Regions from separate parts of the Paenibacillus sp. 8b26 genome, predicted to be linked through region 1. Evidence: riboswitches for the same ligand, from Rfam matches in the RefSeq annotation. Region 1 holds a riboswitch; each other region holds the start of a gene.
The links. Region 1 has a riboswitch for cyclic di-AMP ahead of ACQ4MX_RS20795 (TrkH family potassium uptake protein). Riboswitches for the same ligand answer to the same signal wherever they lie in the genome.

Region 1 (5,967 bases):
GGAGAACGTATTAAACGTACGCTCCAGCACAAAGAACAAAATGGATTGTACACCGAGTAAAATAAAGGCCCACAAGTAGCCCACATACATGCTGCGAAGCACATACAGCCCGTAGCCCGGCTCTTTGGCGCGTGGCCAGGCATTCAGTCCAACCTTGCTCATCAGCCCGTCACCGCCAACCAAGGAAAAGTAGATCGCTACAGCCATTACGAAGGAAACCACAACTTGCAAAATCATAAGAAATATAAGTGCTCGCCGACCGCCTGCTTCTGCTTGCAGTATAGGCAGCATGTTAAATGTCCCTGCCATACTGGCAGCAAAATATACAATGGACAGCACAATGCCACGTACAAAGGAAGTGTGGCGTCGTGTGAGTGAGGCGTATACGATGGCAAGTATGCCTAACACCAAGCTAAATAAGGCATAGCCTGCGTAGGTCATCCAGTTAGCCCAGTACGTTTGCTTTTTGACATAATCCGTATAGGACGATGGGGCGGAAAAGCTCTGTGTAAACGAGCGAACATTTCCGTCTTCAAACGTAAACGCCAGTGTAAGCACAGAGGAGCCGATTTTTTTGTCGTTTACGGTGTACTTCAATCCGCCCTCGCCTTCGGATGTCGCAAGCTTCAAGTCCGATGGTTTAAAGCCAAAGCGTTTTATCCAGGCTGCCGCTGCCTGCTCTTTAGCTTCCAACGTCATATCTCCCTCGGCTGCGCGTACAAGCCTGCTACGTGCCTGCTCATCCGTAGAAATATCAGCTTGTGTATAACTGGTGCTGGAGGTAATTCGTTTAAAGCTGACGACTTTGCCTGTGGACAAATCCACATGAACTTGCACTTTGCTTTTGGAAGAAGGTTCCGGTAAATCGACCCGGAAGGTTTCGTAAGGATAACTTTTTTTCCATGTACGGTCATACTGTTGAAGCAGCTTTTCTCTGGATAAATAACCGTACAGGTCCGTTTCGGCCTGATAGGTCACGACAGGCTTTTCCGGCTGCGATTCGGTATAGCCCAGCTCGGAGCGAGCGAAGTCCAGCGCGTGTATGACTGCTTCCTGCTTGCTGATGACCTTGGCATTCGTCAGTGCTTCCGGATTCGGATTACTAAACGAGGGAATAAGCAATTGAAAGACAAAAAAGCAAATCAGGCCAATCCCGCCCAGCAAGCCTAATCTTTTGAAGTTGGCCGTGAGCACGACCGGTTTCCCGATAGGATTCATGAGTTTCCTCCTTAATCTGTAAATAAGAACATCCATTAAAGATATCATACTGCACAGGTTCCCGCCAACAGACCTAGGATATTCATGAAAATGGAGTGAAAGCACTATAAAGTTTCAATAAAATAAGATAAGCTGCGATTAAAGGTGGACTATTCTCAAATTACCGCTAATTTAACGTTATTTCGAAGAAATCGGTTTTGTGCTCTGTATATAGAAGGATTATAATCTGTTGAGACAATGCATATGAAATATATAGGTAACGATATACATTTGAGCCGAATTTCCATAGGAAAACGGGGGAACCATGTTACTGGGGTGAATTTTACAGCCGGTCCCGGACCGGAAGTGTGAATAGGGCATACTGTGCAGCCCGAATCCGTCAGCTAACCTCGTAGGCTGTGAGCAGGAACCAAGTCAGGCACTCGGATTTCCGGTGTCTTTTTTTGTGCGAATAAAAGTTGGATAATTAAAACGTTGCTGAGTTAAGTCCGCTTCGCGTTCCATTTGATCTTCCGATAGCTGTTGTCTCTGAATTTTATTGGATTAGATAAGCCCTGTTAAGGTTAAAATTCATAGACAAAGGCGAGCGCTACCGCTTCTCCAGATTCAAATGGATCGCTGCGCTGCTGCCCGCCTTAAAGTCACTAAACGTTTCATGAGGTAGTGAGGTATGAAGTGTGATGAGTACTGATAGGTAAAAGTATCTTTGCCTGCGGATACTTTACTGTTTGCTAAAAAAACGGACTAAAGAAACTGAAAAGAGATTGGTGATTTTATGAGCTGGAGCGTCTCCATGCTCATAATTCACCAAGTAGGAGCCGTGATAAATAGATGAATCCCAATGCAAGATGGCTTCGGCTTTCTCCACCGCAGATATTCGTTGTGGGATTTGCCATTATCATTCTTATAGGTAGCTTGTTGTTAATGCTGCCGATTTCCAATACAACGGGAAAGCCGCTTGCATTTATAGACGCTTTGTTTACAGCCGCCTCCGCAACCTGTGTAACAGGTCTTGTCGTTAAGGATACTGGCACCTTCTTTACCACCTTTGGGCAGGTGGTTATCGCCGCGCTGATCCAGATTGGTGGTCTCGGCTTTATGACGATGGCTACCTTGATTGCGCTGGTGTTCAAGCGCCGCATTTCCTTGCGGGAGCGCCTGATTTTGAAGGAAGCAATGAACCAGACTTCTGTTGAGGGAATTGTCGGATTGATTCGCAGAGTGTTGCTGTACTCACTGATCATTGAGGGCGTGTGCGCCACGATATTCGCCATTCGCTGGTCCTTTGATATGCCTGTAGGCAGGGCGATTTATTTTGGGATCTGGCATGCGATTTCGATGTTTAACAATGCAGGCTTTGATTTATTTGGTCACTTTCGCAGCCTGACAGGTTATGTATATGATCCGACTGTTAATTTTACAGCTATGTTTCTGATTATTTCGGGTGGCATCGGCTTTGTGGTCATGTCCGATCTGGTGGAATACCGCAAGCGAAAGAGACTGTCCTTGCATACCAAGGTGGTACTCAGCATGACGGCTGCTCTGATTGTAGTCGGCACGCTTGTCATCTTTGTATTTGAGTTTACCAATCCGAAGACACTGGGCTCGCTGGATTGGGGTGGAAAGCTGCTGGGATCTTTATTCCAATCCGTAACACCCCGCACCGCAGGTGCCAATACGTTAGATATCGCTGGCTTGCGGCAGGCTACGCAATTTTTCATCATTATATTGATGTTTATCGGTGCTTCTCCCGGTTCTACGGGAGGCGGGATTAAGACGACAACGTTTGCGTTGCTCATTGGAGCCGTGATTTCGATGCTGCGGGGCAGGGAGGATATTGTGCTGTTCAAATACCGGCTTGCGCAGGGGCGAATTTACAAGGCTTTGACCATTACACTGCTGGGACTGCTGTTTGTCATTGGGGTGACGATGATTTTGTCAGCAACCGAGGATCATCATTTTCTGATGATATTGTTCGAGACGGTGTCTGCATTTGGTACGGTGGGATTGTCTATGGGGCTTACACCTGATTTGACGGTTATAGGCAAGCTGGTCATTACCCTGACGATGTTTGCCGGCAGATTGGGTCCGCTCACACTGGCTTATGCACTGACTCCGAAAAAGGGTAAGGAATTGTATCGTCATCCGGAAGGCAAAATGATTATAGGATAAGGGAGTTTTCGAGTAGATATGAAAACGCAGCAGTTTGTGGTTATTGGTTTGGGACGCTTTGGCTCGAACCTGGCTTTGCAATTGGTGGATATGGGATGCGAAGTGCTTGGCATTGACCAGAATGAGGATATTGTGGATAGTATGAGTGAGCTGTTGACGCATACCGTCGTAGCGGACGCTACAGACGAGGATTCGTTACGATCGCTAGGCATTCGCAATTTCGATTGCGGCATTGTTGCGATTGGAAATGATATTCAGGTTAGCATCCTGGCTGCCATTTTGCTAAAAGAGCTGGGTGTGAGCAAAGTCGTTGCCAAAGCGATTTCTGTGCTGCACGGACGGGCGTTGGAAAAGCTCGGTGTGGACCGGGTCATTTATCCCGAGCGGGATATGGGGATACGGGTTGCGCACCAACTGGTTACGCCTAACTTGCTTGATTATTTGGAGCTGTCCAAGGAATACAGTATTGTGGAACTCAACGTTCCTGCATGTCTGCATGGCAAAACGCTATCTGAGCTGAATGCCCGCACTCGCTTTGGTTGCAGCATCGTGGCGCTTCATACGGCGAACGGTATCCTGATTGCACCCACAGCGATGGATCGGCTAAAAGCGGACGATATTATGGTTATCATCGGCTCCAATGACAATATCGGCCGCTTCGAGGACGAGGTTGTTAACGTGAACGAGGAAGGCTGATCTCCTCTACACCATACGATAGCCCGCAAACGATGCACGTGTCTCGCTGATCCAGCGCCGTGCTGTCGGCCCCAGATCGGTCGTCTCCGAGTAGATAAGGGAGGTGGTGCGCCGTGTCTCCTTCAAATCAGGCAAGTACAGCGCCGTTAGCCCATTATCCCGCAGCAGCTCGCTGCGCAAGTAGGATTTGGGCAGCAATGCGGAAGCCTTGCAGGTCGGCAGCAGGCGCACAATCGCCTCGAACGAGTCAATTTCCATACGGATATCTGGCATGATGCCGCTGCGCTGGAACAGGTCATCGGTCAGACTGCGGTACCAGGTTCCTTTGGAAAAAATAATCATTGGCAATCCTTGCAGGTCTTTCATCGAAGCCGTTCCCATCTTCGTCGTTAATTCATGTCCGATCGGAACGACTAGCTCCAAATGATCGTCAAACAGTGGAATGCAACGCAAGCCGGCCTCATGAATGGCAGACCCGACAATGCCGGCGTCTGCTTTTTTGTCGCGTACAAAAGCGACGATTTCATGGGTTTTGCCTGTGAGTAGCTTCAGCTCGGTTTGGGGATGCTTGCTCATGAAAGCTTCAACAAGAGTGGGCAGTGTCGTTTGGAGTGTCGTCAGACTTGCACCAAGGGTGAGCATACTCTGGGCTTCATTTTTGTGCTGGGACAGCTTTTGTAAAAAGCGAAGCTGGCGCTGCCGCTGCTCCAGTGCGAAGGTATATACAAATCGGCCTGTCGACGTAATTTCGAGTCGTTTGCCCCTCCGATCAAAGAGGTTCACACCCAGATCCTCCTCCAGCTTGGCGATTTTGCGGGACAGGGCGGGCTGGGACAGATTAAGCAGCTTGGAGGCTTTATTCAGGCTGGATTGCTCGACAATGACGGCAAAAGCGTTCAAATCCTCAAACAAATCATCCACTTCCTCTCTATATGCAAAAAAGACATAACAATTAATACGTATATTGCAATTCCATTATAAGCCGAAAAGGAGTAACATGAAAGCGACACAAGATGTTCACACCTTTGTTTTCTCTTTTAAGGAACACCTTGTTGGACATTTCCTGTCGGAAACTGTCATATTATATGTTATATTACTATTGAAAACGCTATTATTGGGAGAAGGGAGCATTACCTAGATGAGAGGATTTTATTCCAGAAAGCTGCACTCGCTTCTTGGCGTCATCCCGCTGGCTCTGTTTTTTGTAGAGCATTTGGTGACCAACTTCACAGCGGTGGAGGGCGGCAAGGAAGGATTCAATCGCAGCGTGGCCTTCCTGAATGGTCTGCCGCTTGTTATTGTGCTTGAAACGTTATTTATTTACTTGCCATTGCTGTTCCATGGAATCTATGGCTTGTATATCGCTTACCAGGCTGATCCGAATGTCAAACGTTTTGGCTATTCGCGTAACTGGCGCTTTCTGTTTCAGCGCATTTCCGGTGTGATTACGTTCGTGTTCATTATCTGGCACGTATACGATACACGTTTTCAGGTGGCTCTGGGTAATGTAACACATGAGGAGCTAGGCGGCGTGATGCATGGCATTGTGACGAATCCAGTCTATTTTATCCTTTATTTAATCAGTGTCGTTTCGGCATCCTTTCACTTTGCTAACGGACTATGGGCATTTATGGTCAGTTGGGGGATTACGGTGGGACCGCGTGCACAAAAAGTGTCCTCCTATATCTGCATGACCTTGTTTGTGGTTGTATCCATCGGCTTCATCGCTTCCCTGTTGGCATTCCGCAGCGCGGAATTCCAGGATACGGCAACCGCCTTGATACAAAGCAGTGTTATTCAACAGCTACTGTAAAAAAAATCAATGCACACTTTACGTGTTTGCAATACATCGTTTGCAGATTCTATTTCTTATGGTAAAAG
Region 2 (5,967 bases), 1.2 Mb from region 1:
ATTTGCCGGATTCCCTCCACGGGAGAAAAAGGATCTGGAGAAGTTGCTACAGTCATTTCAGGTATCTCACGGCACGATCCTGTTTTATGAATCGCCACATCGTATTGCACGGACGTTGACGGTATTGAAGGAAACACTGGGGGAACGCAGAGTGGTGCTTGCACGTGAGTTGACCAAGCTGCATGAGGAATGGATACGAGGAACGGCGGAGCAATGCCTTGCCAGACTGGAGGAGCATCCACCGCTTGGTGAATATTGCCTGGTAGTTGAAGGGAAAAACGAAGCAGAAGAGGAAGAGGAGCGACAGGCATGGTGGCAGTCCTTATCTTTGGAGGCCCACGTTGCGCATTATGAGACAGAAGGGCTGACACGCAAGGACGCTATGAAGCGTACAGCTACCGACCGCTCCATTTCCAAAAGGGATGTATATAACGCGCTTTTATGAAAACTTCCCGAAACAAAAAAGGGCCTTCCAACGGTTGGGTTCAAACCGTGGAAGGCAACAAGGAGTATATATGAAAAAGGTTAGAATTAACAATCTCTTATAAGTCTATTATATACTAAAAATCTTAGTTTGTCACAGGTGTTGGAATTTCTGAGATGCAATCTTGGCAAACAATTTTCCCTTTGAAGTAAATTACGTTCTCGGCGTTGCCGCAGAAGATACAAGCAGGCTCGTATTTTTTGAGCATAATGCGTTCACCATCAACATAAATTTCCAAAGCGTCTTTTTCGCCAATACCCAATGTGCGGCGCAATTCGATTGGAATAACAACACGTCCGAGCTCGTCAACTTTTCTTACAATACCAGTGGATTTCATCATAATAAATCAGGCTCCTCTCGCCGTTTAAAATAATATAAGTGTCATGATTCGACAAATTTTTCTCTTTTCTGATATTTACTATACCAACGATTCCCAAAACAGTCAACCTTAAAAATGTGCTAACAGATTAATTATGCAAAAGTATTTAGAATAAAGAGCATGATGCGTGTGTATTACCTTATTTTATTGATGATTTAGGCCATTTGTCGATTTGGAAATGCTGAAAAGCTATAATTCGACAAATTACGACAAGCTGTGTCGAATGAAGGGAATCGTTTAGGATTTTATTGTATCTTAATCCATTATTCAGAATATTAAAGGAGTTGATATCTTGCACCAGCCACTCAGTGAAGAAAAAGTTTTTAAGGATCCGGTACATAACTATATCCATGTTCAGGATACAGTGATATGGCGTTTGATCAATACTCCAGAGTTCCAACGCTTGCGTCGTATTCGGCAGTTGGGTACATCTTATCTTACGTTTCATGGAGCGGAGCATAGTCGTTTTTCGCATTCGTTAGGTGTGTACGAAATTACACGGCGTATTATTTCCCAATTTGACCGCGATGAATTTTCCGATTGGCCGAAGGAAGAAAGTTTAGTCGCATTGTGTGCAGCTTTGTTGCATGATGTGGGGCATGGCCCGTTTTCCCATTCTATAGAAGAAGCCTTTCATATGAATCACGAGGATTGGACATGCCGGATTGTATTGGGGAATACAGAGATTAACGCTGTGCTGCGGCAAGTCGATGAGGAGCTTCCTGCGAAGGTGGCTGCGGTAATTGCCAAAACGTACGACAAGCCGATTGTCGTAAACCTGGTCACAAGCCCACTGGATGCGGACCGTATGGATTATTTGCTGCGGGATGCGCACTCAACAGGCGTCAATTATGGCACCATAGATTTGGATCGTATTTTACGGTTGCTGCGTCCTCATAATGGAAGAATTGTTGTGAAGGAGTCAGGCATGCATGCGGTAGAGGATTATCTGATGTCGCGCTATCAGATGTATTGGCAAATTTATTTTCATCCTGTGACACGCAGCTCGGAAATTTTATTACGTAAAATTTTCAAGCGGGCGAAGGAGCTATTTAGAAACGGATATGAGTTTAGTTTTCTGCTGGAGCCATTCCCAGACCTCTTTCGGGGAGAGCTTACGGTGGAACAATATTTGATGCTCGACGAGTCTTTGATTCAGACAGTGTTCAGTCAGTGGAAACGGGAAAAGGACGAGATTTTAAGCGATTTGAGTGCCCGTTTTATGGATCGCAAGCTGTATAAATATGTAGAGATCGAAAATATGGATACAGATACCATTGACAACATTCGGACAGCGCTGGAGCTGGTTGGTTTGCACCCGGAATATGATCTGGAAATTGATTTTCCGACGGATCTTCCTTATGATGTGTTTCGGCAGGGTGGCTCGACGGACAACCAGATTTTACTGCTGGGACGTAAAGGAGAAGTGAGAGAAATTTCCGAAGTGTCGGAAATTGTGCGCTCCATTAGCGGCATTCACCGGGGAAAATATCACATGTACTATCCCCAAAACAAATTGGATGGGGTAAAGGACAAGCTTCCTGCCGAAATAAGGAATTATTTTGTCAAACAATAGACAATTATATGCCAAATAAAGTAATAAAGGAGACAAAAAACCTTGAATTTATTCGACACTCACACTCATTTAGATGCGCCGCAATTTGACGAAGACCGCGAAGAAGTTATAGCACGCGCTGTCGAATCGGGAGTGACCCGAATGATTAATATCGGATTTAATCGTGAGACCATTCCGTCTACCATGAAATTGGCCGAAACGTATGATTTTATTTATGCGGCAATTGGATGGCATCCACAGGATGCGATCACGATGCAGGAGGGCGATCTGGAATGGATTGCATCGTTATGCAGTCATAAAAAAGTCGTGGCGATCGGAGAGATTGGCCTGGATTATTATTGGGACACGTCGCCGAAGGATGTACAGCATCGGGTGCTACGCAAGCAGATTGGACTGGCTCGTGAGCTGAACATGCCTATTGTCATCCATAACCGGGATGCGCATGAAGATATTGTTAAGATTTTGCGTGAAGAAAAAGCGAGTGAGGTAGGCGGAGTGATGCACTCCTTTTCCGGGAGCTGGGAGACGGCTAAAATGGTGCTGGATATGGGCTTTCACCTCTCTTTTGGCGGGCCGATAACGTTCAAAAATGCCAAGCAGCCAAAGGAGGTACTGGCACAGGTGCCGCTGGACCGTCTGCTCATTGAAACGGACGCGCCCTACCTGACACCGCATCCGTTCCGCGGGAAGCGAAATGAGTCCGCACATGTAGGACTGGTCGCAGAGGCTGCTGCCCAAATCAAGGGAATAGCGGTGGAGGAATTAGTGTCAATAACGACCCGAAATGCCCTGGAACGATTTGACATTAAGTAAAAAAGTGAAGAAATCAATCAAAATAATGAGATAGACGAAGCTAATCATGAATTTGTTGCAGGAAACTCGAGAATATTACAATATTTTAACCGAATATTTTAGAAAATGTACTTGAAACCTGCTTTACAACATGCATAGAAACAGGATATCATCTTTTCAGTGAATTGTTGTTTGAATGTAAACACCAACAGCTCATTTCATGAACCAGTCTCGCTGAGTCCCTTTTACAGGGAACGGGGGAACCGATATGGCTTACAGTACGTCCGGTGTATGGGCAAGAAGGGAACGTCTCTTCCGCCAGCCGGCTCGACCTAGATTCCTTTCCCGGATGGGATTGAACAGGTGGAGGGGCCGTATTTCGATTTCTTTCTGGGTCTTCGGGGTGAATGTGAAGGCAACCGCCATGAGCGGTTGACCCAAGCTAGGGCGTCTCTCTACGTCCGAACCCGACAGCTAACCCCGTAAGCGTAACAAGAGAGAAGCCATCTCGTGCATGATTTTTCCGCATATTCGCACATGTCGGAAGCCACGAAAGAGCTCTCTAGTCTCTTTCTCTGGCTTTTTTTGTTGTGAATAAAAGAAAATCTGTCATCATACTGTGATTAAACAGGGGAGGACAGCATGCCGCGAAGACGGGTACATGGTGCAGGACAGTCGCAGTACGGGCTTGTCTTGTAGAAAATCTGTTATAGTCACGTCAATCTCAACTATGTCTTACTCCAGACGGCGGGCTATGTAAGGAGGACGGAGGAAATGGGCATTTTCCAAAAACAGGAGACCCATGAGTCACGCTCATCCAGCATGTCTTACGTATTGCGTTGGAAGCAAGAAAATGTGCGCCAGGCTGCTTTGGTTGCTATTTTTCTAATCGCACTAACGATTATGATTTCAATTCTGGTGTACACTCAATCTAAAAAACAGGTCTTTTTTGTCATCGACGGTAAGGCATCTGCGGTAGAAACCCGGGAATCCCAGCTCCAAGATTTGCTCAAAGAGCATTCGATTTCACTTCAGCCGCATGATACGGTTTCGATGCCGCTGAACGGAGCAGTTCAGGATGGGGATCGCGTAGTTATCAAACGTGCCAATCAGGTCAAAGTATCCTCAGGCAATGAGACGAAAAAGTTGTACACAACAGAAAATACAGTAGAGGGTGCCATTCGCACCTCGGGCTATAAATTATCGTCAAATGATAAAGTTTACCCTGCTCTGGATGCCTCTGTTTCGTCTAACATGGACATAAAAATCGTCCGTGTGAAGAAACAGCAGGTCGAACAGAAGCAACAGGTGCCTTATCAGGTCATCAAAACGGCCGATCCGAGTCTCTATAAAGGCGATAATCGGGTCATCCAAAGCGGTAAAACGGGTGTTGTGGTCCAGCATGTTCAAAAGGTATACCATGACGGAAAATTGGTATCCAAGCAACTGGTAAATAAGGAAGTCGCGCAAAATCGTGTGGATAAGGTGATTGCGGTAGGAACGAAGAAAAAACCGGTCGTTCTGGCTGCTTCCGTCGGTCCCGAAGATGCTGTTAAGGCAACACGGGTTAGTTCGGGCAATGCTGTCCGTAAAGCAGGTGTGAATTTCAAATACAGTAAAGTATTACAAAACGTCTCCATGACGGCGTATTCCTCACAGGAGTCAGGTATCGGTACACGTACCGCATCCGGCACGCGTGTCACGGAAGGGCGCACCATTGCTGTCGATCCAAGTGTGATTCCAATCGGCTGGTGGGTGTATATTGAAGGGGTGGGCTTCCGCCGTGCGGAGGATACCGGTGGCGCGATTAAAGGCCACAAAATCGATGTGTATTATGAGAGTTTAAGTCAAGCCAATCAGTTTGGTCGAAAGCACGGAAAAACCGTATATGTGATTGGACCAGTGAAGCCTGAAATTAACTAAAAACGTGTTGTATATGTTTGGGTCAATGCGATACTATTAACATCATAGTTATGCCATGCTAAGAAGAGGATATCCTCTTCTTATTTTGTTTTCAAAAGCAGGGAAAGATGAATATAGCTTACTGTGTAGTTGTGGAGGGAAACGCAAATGATCAAGGAAGTGATCGTGGTAGAGGGTCGGGATGATACGGTGGCTATTCGCCGTGCTGTCGAGGCGGATACGATAGAAACGGGCGGCTCCGCCATCAATAAAATGACGTTGCGCAAAATTGCGTTGGCACAGGAGCGGCGGGGTGTCATTATTTTGACCGATCCCGATCATGCAGGGGAGCGCATCCGCAAAATTATCGCCTCCAAGGTGCCCGGTTGCAAGCAGGCCTTTATACCAGAGGCGGAAGCGACGCGCAAAGGGGATATTGGCGTAGAGAATGCCTCGCCTGAAGCGATCAGACACGCTCTCGCACGGGTGCATACGACGGTGGAAGGGGCTGATCCTCTAATCGATTGGGCGGATCTGATTGACGCCGGACTTATCACCCACCCAAATGCTGCTGCACGGCGTATGGCTTTGGGTAATGTGCTGGGGATTGGTTACTGTAACGGTAAGCAGCTACATAAACGGCTCGCTGTGTTCCAGATCAGCCGTGAGGAATTTGCCGGTGCGCTGGCACAAATTGAAAGTGAAGGATTGTGATATCCGTATGACAGGGATTCAAGATATAGCAACACCGCGGCGCACGAAGGAGATTATTCAGCGGCACGGGTTTTCGTTCAAAAAGAGTTTGGGACAAAATTTTCTGATTGATCAAAATAT
Region 3 (5,967 bases), 1.5 Mb from region 1:
GGAGGCTGGAATAGATCGTTCCAAAAGCTGCATCAGTTCTACAATTTCTTTATGGCGCCCCTGTTCAAGGGAAGAGGGGGACGGGGAGCTAAGAAAAAATGCATTACGTCGACGTGTCTTTCGGTTTCCACGGTTCCTTCGGTATAATGCTCGGAAAAAAAACCACAAAATAATGATGTCGACCACAATAAACAACGCCCAAAAGCTGCTCATATTATTCATTTTGAATGCTCCTTTCTGGAAAGAAGGCGTAATTTTAAAAAATTAACGTTCGCTTTTCAGCAGAGCGAATTCTTCCTTGATTTGAGCCAGCAATTCAGGTTTCGTAATTACATCACAGGCGGTCCATGCCAGGGTTCTGGCGGCTAACAACATTCCTTCCAGCGCCCGATCCTGCATCGCCAAATCGCGGAATTCAGGTGTATGCAAGGCGTGCTTCTCGTCAATAACTTGAATGTAAGGATGAATGGCAGGACAGTGCAGCGACACATTTCCAATATCCATAGAGCCGTGATCTTCACCCTCTGTTATGTTCTCCTGCGCAATGCCCGCCAGCACCAGGTTAGCGGTAAAGGCATCGGAAAGCGCACGGTTGGTCACCATTTCATCGTAAGATGTTTCATAATTCGAGGTTTCCAGACGACACCCAGCTTGTAAGGCAGCCCCTTCAGCAATTTGAACGACACGGCGAGTCAATGAATTCAGTTCATGACGTGTAGCAGCCCGTACATAAAATTGAGCAGAAGCATAATCGGGAATAATGTTCGCTGCCTGGCCTCCTTGATTAATAATGCCGTGAATACGTACCGAACTCTTCACCTGCTGGCGGAACGCATTAATGCCGTTGAACGTTTGAATCACTGCGTCCAGCGCGTTAATACCTTCGTGGGGACTAGCAGCGGCGTGAGCGGATTTTCCAAAGAATTCGAACTGTACAGCATCAATTGCCAGCGATTTGCCGGATTTTTCATAGCGGTCATAAGGATGTGTCATGAGCGCTATATCGCAATCATCAAACAAACCGGCAGCCGCCATGGGAACCTTGGCACCGCGCGTTTCCTCGGCAGGTGTGCCGTATACTCGTATTTCTCCGCCGATCTCGTCAATGACTGATTTGAGGCCGACACCAGCTCCTGTACTCATCATACAGATCAAGTGATGTCCACATGCGTGTCCCAAGCCTTTCAGAGCGTCATATTCCGCCAGAAAAGCGATGACCGGCCCGGGTTTGGCTGCTTTATAAGTCGCAATAAAAGCCGTTTCTATATCCGCAACAGGGGACTGAACTTCAAATCCGTGAAAAACCAATTCCTCTTTTAGACGGGCAGAGGCCAAAAATTCCTCATTTCCCAGTTCAGGGTTGGCGCCAATATATAAAGAAATGTCCTTGAAACGTGCTGCATGCTGCTCAATGGTGCGTTGAATCGTATTTTTGCTATTCATGATAAAAACTCCTTTGTGGAAACTGTAATTTACATACTGTGAAAATCATAAAATAGTACTATAACATTCATTGCATATTCATGCATATTCATTTATAATGACACAATCTTATTTATTATAAAGAATTTAAGGAGAGAAAAAAAGATTGAAAAAGGCATATCGTTTTACCGCCCTGATTTTGACGGCGGTTATCTTGCTGCTGGCTGGTCTTCCTATGCTCACTGCATACGGAACGGAAGCGAAGACACAGCAAAAACTTGTACTCGGCATGAGTGCCGATTTTCCGCCGTATGAGTTTCATAAAGTAGTTAACGGTAAGGATACCATTGTTGGCTTTGATGTTGATATCGCCAATGAAATTGCCAAGGATCTGGGTGCAGAGCTGGTCATTGAGGACATGAGCTTTGACTCGTTACTGCCTGCTCTGCAAAGTGGCCGCGTAGACTTGGTTCTGTCAGGTATGACACCGACGGATGAACGCAAAAAGAGTATTGATTTTTCGGATGTGTACTACCACTCCAAGCAAGTGATTATGGTACGCCCGGAGGATAAGGACAAATATTCGACGATGGCTGCTTTGAAAGGCGAGAAGATCGGAGCACAAAAGGGGAGTATCCAAGAGGAAATTGCTCAGAAAGTGCCCGATGCCTCAGTAACTTCACTGGACAAAATATCCGATCTGGTGCTCCAGCTTCGGACCCAACGTGTGAATGCTGTAGTGATCGAAGACACTGTCGCTAAAGGATACACATTGGATGGCACTGTAACACTTGCCAAGGCGGTGCCTGAGGAAGCAGGAGCAGAAACGGCTGTAGGTATTCGTAAAGGAAATACTGAACTGCTGGCATCTGTAAATAAAACGCTGGCTCGTCTGAAAGCAGATGGGTCTATTGAAAAGTTTTCCACGGAAGCGAGCGCGCTCTCTGCGGATCGACAGGCTTCTTCCCATAACATTGTGGATATATTTTGGAAATATCGCAGTTTTTACGTTACGGGTATCGGCTACACATTGTTGCTGTCCGCCCTCGGGGTACTGTTCGGATTTATCATTGGTCTGATCATTTCTCTGTTGCGGATGAGCGGTATACGTATCATTGAGTGGTTGGGTACAGCGTACGTGGAGGTGCTGCGTGGCACACCTATGCTGGTACAGCTTATGATCATCCATTACGGGGTTGCATTGACGCTAGGTGTCAATTTTACGCCACTTCAGTCCGGTATTATTACGTTATCTCTGAATAGCTCGGCATATCTGGCTGAAATTTTCCGTGCAGGTATTCAGGGAGTAGACCGGGGTCAGATGGAAGCAGCCCGTTCACTCGGTATGGGACGAGGCAAAGCTATGCGTCACGTCATTTTACCGCAAGCGTTCAAGTCCGTACTGCCTGCCATCGGTAATGAATTTATTACGATTATTAAAGAGTCCTCCATCATTTCTACCATCGGTATGGTGGATATTATGTATCAGGCTCAAGTCATTAAGAACATCACCTACGAAGGATTAAGTCCGTTCGTCATCGCGGCTGCTATTTATTTTGTAATGACATTCAGCTTGTCGAAGCTGTTGGGTTTATGGGAAAGGAAGTTGAGAGCCAGTGATCACCGTTAAACAACTGCGTAAATCGTTCGGCAAAAATGAAATTTTAAAAGGTATTAATGTAGATATTGCCAAAGGCGAGGTTGTCGTCGTCATTGGACCGAGTGGCTCGGGAAAAAGTACATTTTTGCGTTGTATGAATCTGCTGGAGCAGCCGACTGACGGGGAGATTCTGTTTGAGGGTGAGCCGATTACGGCACGCGGTCACAACATTAATGCAACTCGTGAGAAAATGGGCATGGTGTTTCAGCACTTCAATCTGTTCCCACACAAAACAGTACTGCAAAATCTGACACTTGCGCCGACTCAGGTTAGAGGCCAGTCAGCAAAGGAAGCAGAGAAAATTGCGTTGGAGCTGCTGCGTACCGTTGGACTTGAAGACAAAAAAGACACCTTTCCAAACCAGTTGTCCGGTGGACAGAAACAGCGGATTGCAATTGCACGCGCCTTGGCGATGCAGCCGCATGTGATGCTCTTCGATGAGCCGACCTCCGCCTTGGACCCTGAAATGGTCGGAGAGGTGCTGGACGTGATGAAGAAGCTGGCTGAGGGTGGCATGACGATGGTCATCGTAACGCATGAGATGGGCTTTGCCCGCGAGGTAGGAGACCGCATTATTTTTATGGATAATGGTCAAATTGTGGAGCAAGGTACACCGGAGCAGGTTTTTGGTACACCAAGCCATGACCGTACCCGGGATTTTCTTGCCAAGGTTTTGTAAGAAATGAGCTTGTAAAGGCTATGAAGTAAGCCCTCCGCGGTGGAAGTTTGACGGGAGGGCTTTTTCTTTTTTTTGTCATCCTCGTTCAGATTTTTGTAACTGATTTCGATTTCATGATGACAAAATTGTAACAGATGTAGTATGATGTTCAAGGTTCCCAACATTTTCATGCAGATAAGGTTACAAAATTGTGATATTATGCAGTGAGCCAAAACTTACCTGGGCAGCAGACAGCAACGACAGGCGCTGAATGCGGGACCCAAAATCATGGGAAGTGCGGGGGACGTAACAACGGCAGTCACTTCTGATCCGTCTTCATACGAATGGATGGAAGGTGCCTAGGGGTGAATTGCATTAAGCATAGGGCTTCTCCTGAGTCCGAATCCGACAGCTAACTTCGCAGGCATATTAGAGGAGGTACATATCTTTTGAAACATCTGAAACGTATTGGAAAAACAATGAAATTTGCAGTGCTGGCCGCAGCTATCGCAGGATTGGCACAGACAGCAGGGGTAGCGGACGCCGCTTCGCTTCATACCGCCAAGGAAGGTGATACCTTCTTTTTGCTTGCTCAGCGTTACGGGGTATCTGTAGAGGATCTGCAAAAGGAGAACCCGGATGTTACTGCCAGCAATATATATGCAGGAGTACAAATTAAGGTTCCGGACGAGAACAAGGTAAAGGTCGCTTCAGATTCGAAGCCTCGGCTTTTGTCCGAGAAAGCGCCTGCCAGTGACGGTCAACAGGTTGAAGCATGGGGCAAAACATTTAACTACAGCAAAGTAGTTGATGTGAAGGCCACAGCGTATTCCGCAGCAGTCAGTGAAAATGGAAAATGGGGAGCAGTAGACTATTTCGGAAATCCGCTTAAGCTCGGTACGATTGCGGTAGACCCCAACGTAATTCCGTTGGGTACGAAAGTGCTGGTTACAGGCTATTCCCATCCAGGGCTGCCGGATCAATCTTTTGTAGCGGTAGCTCGCGATAAGGGCAGCGCCATTACGGGGAAACGGATTGATATTTTCATTCCGGGAAGTCCATCTTTTGTGAATGACTTTGGTTTCCAAAATGTGAAGCTGTACGTCATTGATAAATAGACTGTATAAGCCAATGAATTATATTTACATAATATATATTATGTAAACAAATATCAAACAACTTAATCGCCGGTCCTGATTCATATGGGCTTTGTCGATTAAAAAAGGGCTGTCTTACGAGCAGAATGCATCTGCTCGTAAGACAGCCCTTTACTGTTATTTCCGCTCCGAGGTGTGAAGTAGCCGTGGAACCGTGACAAATTTGTACCCCTTGGCTTTCAGCGCTTGAATAAGACCCGGCAGGGATTGAACAGTGCCTTTCAGGTTGGAGCTTTGACCACCGCCTGCGTGCATTAAAATGATGGAACCTGGTCCGGTAGCCGGGATCACATTACGCTGAATTTGTGTTTTACTGAGCCCCTTCCAATCGAGGGAGTCTACGTTCCAATTTACAATCATGTAGCCGTGACGACGCGCCCATTGGAGCTGAGGCTCCGTAATTTCACCATAGGGCGGGCGAATCAGCTTGGGTCGAAAGCCGACAGTGGCCTCCAAAATATGTTCTGTTTTCTTAATCTGGTTGCGAAAGCGTTCCGGTGATGCCTTCCTAAAATCCGGATGGGTATAGGAATGGTTGCCTAAGGCATGGCCTTCACGTACGATACGGCGAATCATGCCCGGGTGTTTTTCCGCACGGTGACCGACGATAAAGAAGGTGGCTTTGATACCATTCGCGTGCAAAATGTCCAGAACCTGCGGCGTATACCGGGAATCGGGCACGTCATCAAAAGTTAGGGCAATTTGCTGAGTATGCGGGCCGCACATTTTAAAAATATCCGCATGCTTTTTTCGAAGCATGGCTAATGTGGGAGTGGCTCGTTCTCCGCTCTTGTGTGCTGAAGAAACAACGGCCGCTTCCTTGGGATGAGTCGTTCCGACATCGGGAGGCGCATCCGTGTGAACGGGAAAACTCGAAAATGCTAGTAACAGTGCCATGATTGGCAATATTACCCTGTACGGCATATGTATCCCCCTTTCCGTGCAGTGGTTCCTTCGGTTGCTTTCATTTATTATGTACCTGACATGTTGAAATTATGCCGCTGAACGGGTTAGACTATTGAGAGGTTGAGTGGAAATGCCCTGTGAAACGGATGTAAGTGCAGATCACG
Region 4 (5,967 bases), 2.8 Mb from region 1:
GCAGCCATACCGCCCAGCGGGGTCAGCGTATCGTGCATATTATTCACCGAGCCTGTGGTTGCCGCCGTCGTTACAGCCGTGAACAACACCGATTGTCCAATGCCGAAGCGAACCTCTTTCCCTTCCATGCTTCCCTGAGAAGCATCCACACCCAGTGCATGAATCAACGGATTGCCCGTTTTCTCCGACACATACGTAATGGATAGGAAGACGAGGAACAATACCATCATGGAGCTAAAAATAATCCAGCCCTGCTTGCGATTACGGGCGAACAGTCCAAAGGTATACGGCAGCGAAGCCGGCATCACCCACATCGCCAAAATTTCCAGCACATTCGTCCAGGGATTTGGATTTTCAAAAGGATGCGCCGAGTTGGCCCCATAGAAACCGCCCCCGTTCGTACCCAAATGCTTGATCGATTCCATCGAAGCAACGGGTCCCAAAGCAATCTGCTGCTGTGTTCCGCTTAGCGTCGTGATATCCGCCGCAGGCTGAAGTGTCTGCGGTACTTTCAGTCCAACCAGCACCAGCGTAAGTACAAAGGCCAACGGAAGAAAAATCCGTATAATCGCTTTGATAAAATCCTGAAAAAAGTTGCCCATCCCTTCACCGCGCCGCGTCAATCCTCTCATAAAAGCCGCAGCAACCGAAAAACCGGAAGCAGCCGAAGTGAACATCATCATCGTAACGAACGCCATCTGCGTCAAATACGTAAGTCCGCTTTCTCCGCTATAATGCTGGAGATTTGTATTAGTCATAAAGCTGATCACTGTATTAAAAGCAAGTGACGCTTCCATATTGCCATTTCCAGACGGATTAACGGGAAGCAGTCCCTGCAAGCGCAGCAGCACATAGCTGACCGCCACAAGCACGACATTCGTAGCAATGAAGCTCATAACGTACGTGGTCCAGCGCATGCTCTCCAGCTTTTTCAATCCTATAACCTTATAAATCAGCTTCTCCGTTCCGCCAAACACCCGATCCGTCCGATTCGGTTCATTTGAGAACACATGATATATATAGGTGCCCACTGGTTTCACCAAGAGCAGCAATATCACAATCACAATTCCAATTTGCAGCAGCTCCATCATCTATTCCCTCCTTCAAAATGCTCCTGCGTTTTTGGAACAACAGACGAGTTCATAGCACCAGGCGAGTGCACACGTTTGCGAAAACCCGCTGCCTCTGGTGTCTCATCCACGATCTGCTGTCCCCCGCCCGCTTGATCCTGTTTAGCTGATTAGAACTTTTCAGGATTCAGGAGTGCGTAGATTAAATACACAAATACAATAACAGTAAGCGTAAGCACAACCATCATCCTTTTCGCCCTCCTTTGGAGGTCTGCGCATCACACCAGCGTACAAACAGCAGTATCACTCCATAACTCACACCCATCACGAGCAGCATGTATATATCCATCATGTTCATACCCTCCCGTATCGGTCCTCAGATCGTCATTCTTACATCCTCGTAAAATCACCATACAATGAATTCGAAAATTTTAATTTATATTAGCCATACCGTAAGCGACTATCCGTTCAGCAGGAAACCCACCTCTCCATTCAAAGTGTAGATCACATGGTCTGCTCCCAAACCTCGATAAATCCCTTGAGGATTACAGCCTTGTGTAATGACATAGACCGAATCTGATGTCAGCGGCCGGCAAATTTGCAGAAAACGGCACGTCAGATTCAAGCTGTTCTCAAACAAATACACGCAGCCAATTTCTTTTTTGGGAAAATTCCATTTCCCCGCTTGCATCGTATTGATGCGCACAATATGCTCCACACCCATTTTTTTGAGCTGTCGTTCCTCCTGAGCGCTATTCGTCAGAACCGCAAACGCCAGTTTTTTGTACATAAGCAATTTCACAAAATTTCTGCCCGATTCATTCGGTGCAGTGACAATGATTAGCCGACCTTCCATCAGTAGCTCCTCTCCCGGTATAAAAAGACAACAAAAAGAAGCCAAAGGAAAAAGGCTTTCCTCCGGCTTCTTACGTAACCATGATAAAATAAACCATGGCTGCACACGGCGGTTTGTTGCCTCTCCCTGTACGCTTACGAGGTTAGCTGTCGGATTCGGACGTGAGAGTCGCCCTATTTCTGGCACTTGGCCAGAAAATTCACCCCATGAGACACACGGCCCTTTAAAAGCCGAATAGATCTCCTTTGGTTCCCCCGCTTTTGCAACTGCAAAATTCAGCGCTATAGACAATTCGTTGCTGCTTCATTCACTTCATTTGAAATTACGTCTTGAATCATACACCCGCGCAAGGAACACTGTAAAGCTCACCTGCAGGGTTATAAATCGGTCTTTAGAGCAAAGAAGATTAATAATAGCGCTTACAATTGAAATATCCTTCTCCCAGCTCCTTCAAGCTCGGTTTTTCATCCCTTTTTGAAAATGACGGGCATGTCAATATTGGCGTATGGAGAGCATTTTTTGTCCCTTTTTTGTAAAAGAGAAAGAAAAACTGCTGTATGCACCTGATAAACGCCGATTGAGCCTGTTTTTACGATGAGAAACACCGCAATTCGCCCCATTTGCAGTACCATTTGCCGTTTTGAACAAAATACGATTTTACAGTTTCAGACAGTGCAATACATCTATTATAGACTTGCAACCCCTCGTTAAATTGCTTACAATTTAATTGCAAAATATTAAATTAGGAGGGATACCATGACCGTTTATGAATATGATGCACAAACCCTGCAAGGGAAAGAGATTCCGTTGTCCACATACGAAGGAAAAGTTCTGCTTATCGTGAATACAGCCAGCAAATGCGGGCTAACCCCTCAATACAAGGCGCTACAAGAGCTATATGACCAATACCATGAGCAGGGTCTTGAAATCCTGGGGTTTCCCAGCAACCAGTTTGCCAAGCAAGAGCCGGGTTCCAGCGAGGACATTTCGGAGTTTTGCCAGATTAATTATGGAGTTACGTTCCCGATGTTTGCCAAAACAGATGTCAATGGCGATCAGGCACACCCTTTATTCCGCTACCTCACCCGGACAGCTCCGGGCGTACTAGGCTCCAAAGCGATCAAATGGAATTTTACTAAATTTTTAATTACACGCGAAGGTAACGTATTTAAGCGCTACGCCCCACAGACAACTCCGGATAAACTGGCGGGGGATATCGAGAAGCTCTTGTAGCGAAGCTTACAAGCCACTTCATCACTGTTCACAAGCAGCCGAACCAGGCGGCTGCTCCTGTGGCTAGAAAAAAAGGGATATAACAAAAAAGCATCCCTTCACGTCAAAAACGTGTCAGGATGCTTTTTTAACTGTGTCTTGCATGTAATGCGGTCGAGAGGACTCGAACCTCCACGGGCGTACGCCCACTACCCCCTCAAGATAGCGTGTCTGCCATTCCACCACGACCGCAAATTCTAATGTTTTGAGGCAACAGATTTATTATACTCCCTTGTATTCTATTTGTAAACATAAATACAATAATTATTTTAAAAGTCATATAACCTAACATATAAATGCTATAAAAATATTTAATTTGACATACAAGCATCTTAAGTGTAAATATATATTACATAATATCATTAAAATTTTTCTTAATCTGATTTTTAAAGTCACTTAATATGTCATAAAAACTATACTCTAAGGAGGCGAACCGCTTTGCAAAAAGGCAATCGTTTGCTGAACTACGCATTGCTGTTGGACCCTTCCCTGCCTGTCGGTGGCTTCACTCGTTCCTACGGGCTAAAGGAGCTGTTTCGAAATGGTCGTTTAACCTGTCTGCAAGACCTGGAACACTATGCACGCACCGATCTGCATCCTCAATTCACATCCCTCGATGGCATGGCTATCAAAAGCCTTTATATCGCTGTTCAGCAAAATGATGGTTGGCGTATCGCTCTTATTGATAAAATGCTGCACGCCCAGCGTTCTTCCCTACAGCACATGAAAGAGTCACGCCTATCCGGCCAACGCCTGCTCAAGCTCGCTAAGGCTTTGTACCCTTGGCTTGAATTCGACCAACTCGAAGCTATACTCATCCAATACAATGCGATTGGCACACTCGCAACCGTTCATACCTGGATTAACGTTTCTCTTGGAAACGATGTAGAGCAAACCATTCACGGTTACCTTGCCGCGGCAGTGTCCTTCTGTGTCGAAGATGCTTCCAAACTACTCCATCCTCCTTATGAGGAAAAAAATCCTGTTATTCAACGAATGACCAACGAGCTTCTAGACGCATGGAAACAATTCAACACCCCTGAGACTGAGCCAACCGCATTTCAGCGTCGCCTTCTGCAAAGACACTGGTCCAACTCCTACATTACGCAGCCACCCTATATGAGCAGCAACCACCAGCGCGGGTAAGATTCGACTAATTCCTTCGTCTGTCCCCATTATACGCCTCCAGCATCCCCCTGATGCCTGTTTTCCCCCTTCCAGCACAACGCCAAAAGCACTTCCACCACTTTTTTCAGTGGCAGAGTGCTTTTTTTATCCAGATTACAACTGACATTTCTCACATTTACAGGCTCCGGATGGATTATTCAAACCATTTATCACTTAAATAAGTAATAAATTTATCTCAATTACGTATTTTAGATTGTAAAAACACGTATAAACGTGTATCATGGTTTTAGATGGTTAATTCTAACATGTTTACTGATGATTATTATAACACACCAATTATTCCGCAAGAATCCGTAAGGGGCGATTTCACTTGAACAACAAAATGCCTGTCACCTCCTTCGGGTGGGCCATCAAACAAAGGCTTGTCGAACTTCGGCTGGATCAGAAAACATTTTGTGAAACGCATAACATCCCGCCTTCACGCTTGTCCAATCTGATTCACGGCACCCGCAAAGCACAAAGGTACAGAAAACAAGTTGCTGCAATCCTCAACATCGACGATAACGATTATAAGGAGGCATCACCACTCTGAAACCAACGATGTGTGCGTCCCCCAAGCATACGGCACGCTATAACATCGGCAACCCAAATAAACTCGTCAATCGAACCCGTCGGTCCGTTTTACGGGTTTTCAACCTGAGTGATCTTTAGCGAGAAGATCATTCAGGCTGTGTTTTGTCATTCTCACCTTTTTGCTTACGATATTTCGCAAATTCCACATATTCTAATATGAAATTCTGTTCTTCTGTATCCAGATCCTCTGCCTGGCAATTCAATGGCCCCATTACTCCAAAAAAATAAGCAGCCTTCTGCTCCTGAAGTACGCCCTCACCCGGCTTGACGCCTTTCATTAACCAATCCAGCGATACATTAAAAAAGTCCGAAATCTGGATTAAATGCATCGTCCCCGGTGTTGTTTTGCCTCTTCTCCAGTCTCCAAGATTCCCCGAGCTGATTTTGAGCTTTTCACAAAACGCCTTCTTTGTCATTCCCCGATCCTTAATCAAGGATTCAATCCGCTGATAAATCGTTTGGTCTCCCAAAATTATCCCCTCCGACACCCTAACTTTTCTTGAACTATTCCCAAAATTTCAACCTTCATTGCAACCATACTTATTCGGTAATCATCACTTTAATATTCTGCACCCGTTTATTCTGCCGTTGAATCTTCCTGTTTTTTCTCTTTACGGAAGCGAGTAAATTCAATATACTCAAGTATAAATTCCTTTTCTGTTTCGCTAAGCTGTTCCCCCTGGCAATTCAGTTGCCTATCTGCATCAAAAAAATAAGGGTCTGTCGATTCCTTTAGCACCTCACTCTGAACATTCCGCCCCAACATGATCCAGTCCAGACTGGCATCAAAAAACGAAGCGATTTCAATGAGCTTATTCGTGCCCGGTGTCGTCTTGCCTCTCTTCCAATCACCAAAATTTCCTGTACTGATACCCAACTGCTCGCAGAATGCCTTTTTTGTCATTCCCCGCTCCTTGATAAGCTCCTCAATTCGTTGGTAAATAGATTGCATAGAAGTTCCTTCCTCCCTAGCAGGCTCTCAAATAACGATATCATGTTTCCTGTTTT

Region 2: another riboswitch for cyclic di-AMP. It lies ahead of ACQ4MX_RS14780 (G5 domain-containing protein); the one in region 1 lies ahead of ACQ4MX_RS20795 (TrkH family potassium uptake protein).
Region 3: another riboswitch for cyclic di-AMP. It lies ahead of ACQ4MX_RS27795 (3D domain-containing protein); the one in region 1 lies ahead of ACQ4MX_RS20795 (TrkH family potassium uptake protein).
Region 4: another riboswitch for cyclic di-AMP. It lies ahead of ACQ4MX_RS07415 (hypothetical protein); the one in region 1 lies ahead of ACQ4MX_RS20795 (TrkH family potassium uptake protein).

What each region holds. Positions count from the first base shown of each region.
Region 1 is NZ_CP192445.1:4,467,893-4,473,859, forward strand. Features, by position in the region: gene ACQ4MX_RS20790 (CPBP family intramembrane glutamic endopeptidase) at 1-1,218, opposite strand, end outside; cyclic di-AMP (ydaO/yuaA leader) riboswitch at 1,482-1,631, shown strand; gene ACQ4MX_RS20795 (TrkH family potassium uptake protein) at 2,050-3,390, shown strand; gene ACQ4MX_RS20800 (potassium channel family protein) at 3,409-4,086, shown strand; gene ACQ4MX_RS20805 (LysR family transcriptional regulator) at 4,093-4,998, opposite strand; gene ACQ4MX_RS20810 (succinate dehydrogenase cytochrome b558 subunit) at 5,225-5,899, shown strand.
Region 2 is NZ_CP192445.1:3,224,678-3,230,644, reverse strand. Features, by position in the region: gene rsmI (16S rRNA (cytidine(1402)-2'-O)-methyltransferase) at 1-445, shown strand, start outside; gene ACQ4MX_RS14795 (AbrB/MazE/SpoVT family DNA-binding domain-containing protein) at 570-824, opposite strand; gene ACQ4MX_RS14790 (HD domain-containing protein) at 1,156-2,439, shown strand; gene ACQ4MX_RS14785 (TatD family hydrolase) at 2,482-3,252, shown strand; cyclic di-AMP (ydaO/yuaA leader) riboswitch at 3,454-3,736, shown strand; gene ACQ4MX_RS14780 (G5 domain-containing protein) at 4,006-5,154, shown strand; gene rnmV (ribonuclease M5) at 5,302-5,847, shown strand; gene rsmA (16S rRNA (adenine(1518)-N(6)/adenine(1519)-N(6))-dimethyltransferase RsmA) at 5,855-5,967, shown strand, end outside.
Region 3 is NZ_CP192445.1:5,997,542-6,003,508, forward strand. Features, by position in the region: gene ACQ4MX_RS27775 (hypothetical protein) at 1-222, opposite strand, end outside; gene ACQ4MX_RS27780 (M20 family metallopeptidase) at 265-1,443, opposite strand; gene ACQ4MX_RS27785 (ABC transporter substrate-binding protein/permease) at 1,589-3,052, shown strand; gene ACQ4MX_RS27790 (amino acid ABC transporter ATP-binding protein) at 3,039-3,761, shown strand; cyclic di-AMP (ydaO/yuaA leader) riboswitch at 4,008-4,182, shown strand; gene ACQ4MX_RS27795 (3D domain-containing protein) at 4,190-4,858, shown strand; gene ACQ4MX_RS27800 (polysaccharide deacetylase family protein) at 5,015-5,821, opposite strand.
Region 4 is NZ_CP192445.1:1,664,523-1,670,489, forward strand. Features, by position in the region: gene kdpA (potassium-transporting ATPase subunit KdpA) at 1-1,088, opposite strand, end outside; gene kdpF (K(+)-transporting ATPase subunit F) at 1,241-1,318, opposite strand; gene ACQ4MX_RS07415 (hypothetical protein) at 1,531-1,926, opposite strand; cyclic di-AMP (ydaO/yuaA leader) riboswitch at 2,042-2,217, opposite strand; gene ACQ4MX_RS07420 (glutathione peroxidase) at 2,683-3,159, shown strand; tRNA gene ACQ4MX_RS07425 (tRNA-Leu) at 3,308-3,390, opposite strand; gene ACQ4MX_RS07430 (urease accessory UreF family protein) at 3,655-4,344, shown strand; gene ACQ4MX_RS07435 (hypothetical protein) at 4,374-4,499, opposite strand; gene ACQ4MX_RS07440 (hypothetical protein) at 4,697-4,918, shown strand; gene ACQ4MX_RS07445 (helix-turn-helix domain-containing protein) at 5,046-5,429, opposite strand; gene ACQ4MX_RS07450 (helix-turn-helix domain-containing protein) at 5,537-5,911, opposite strand.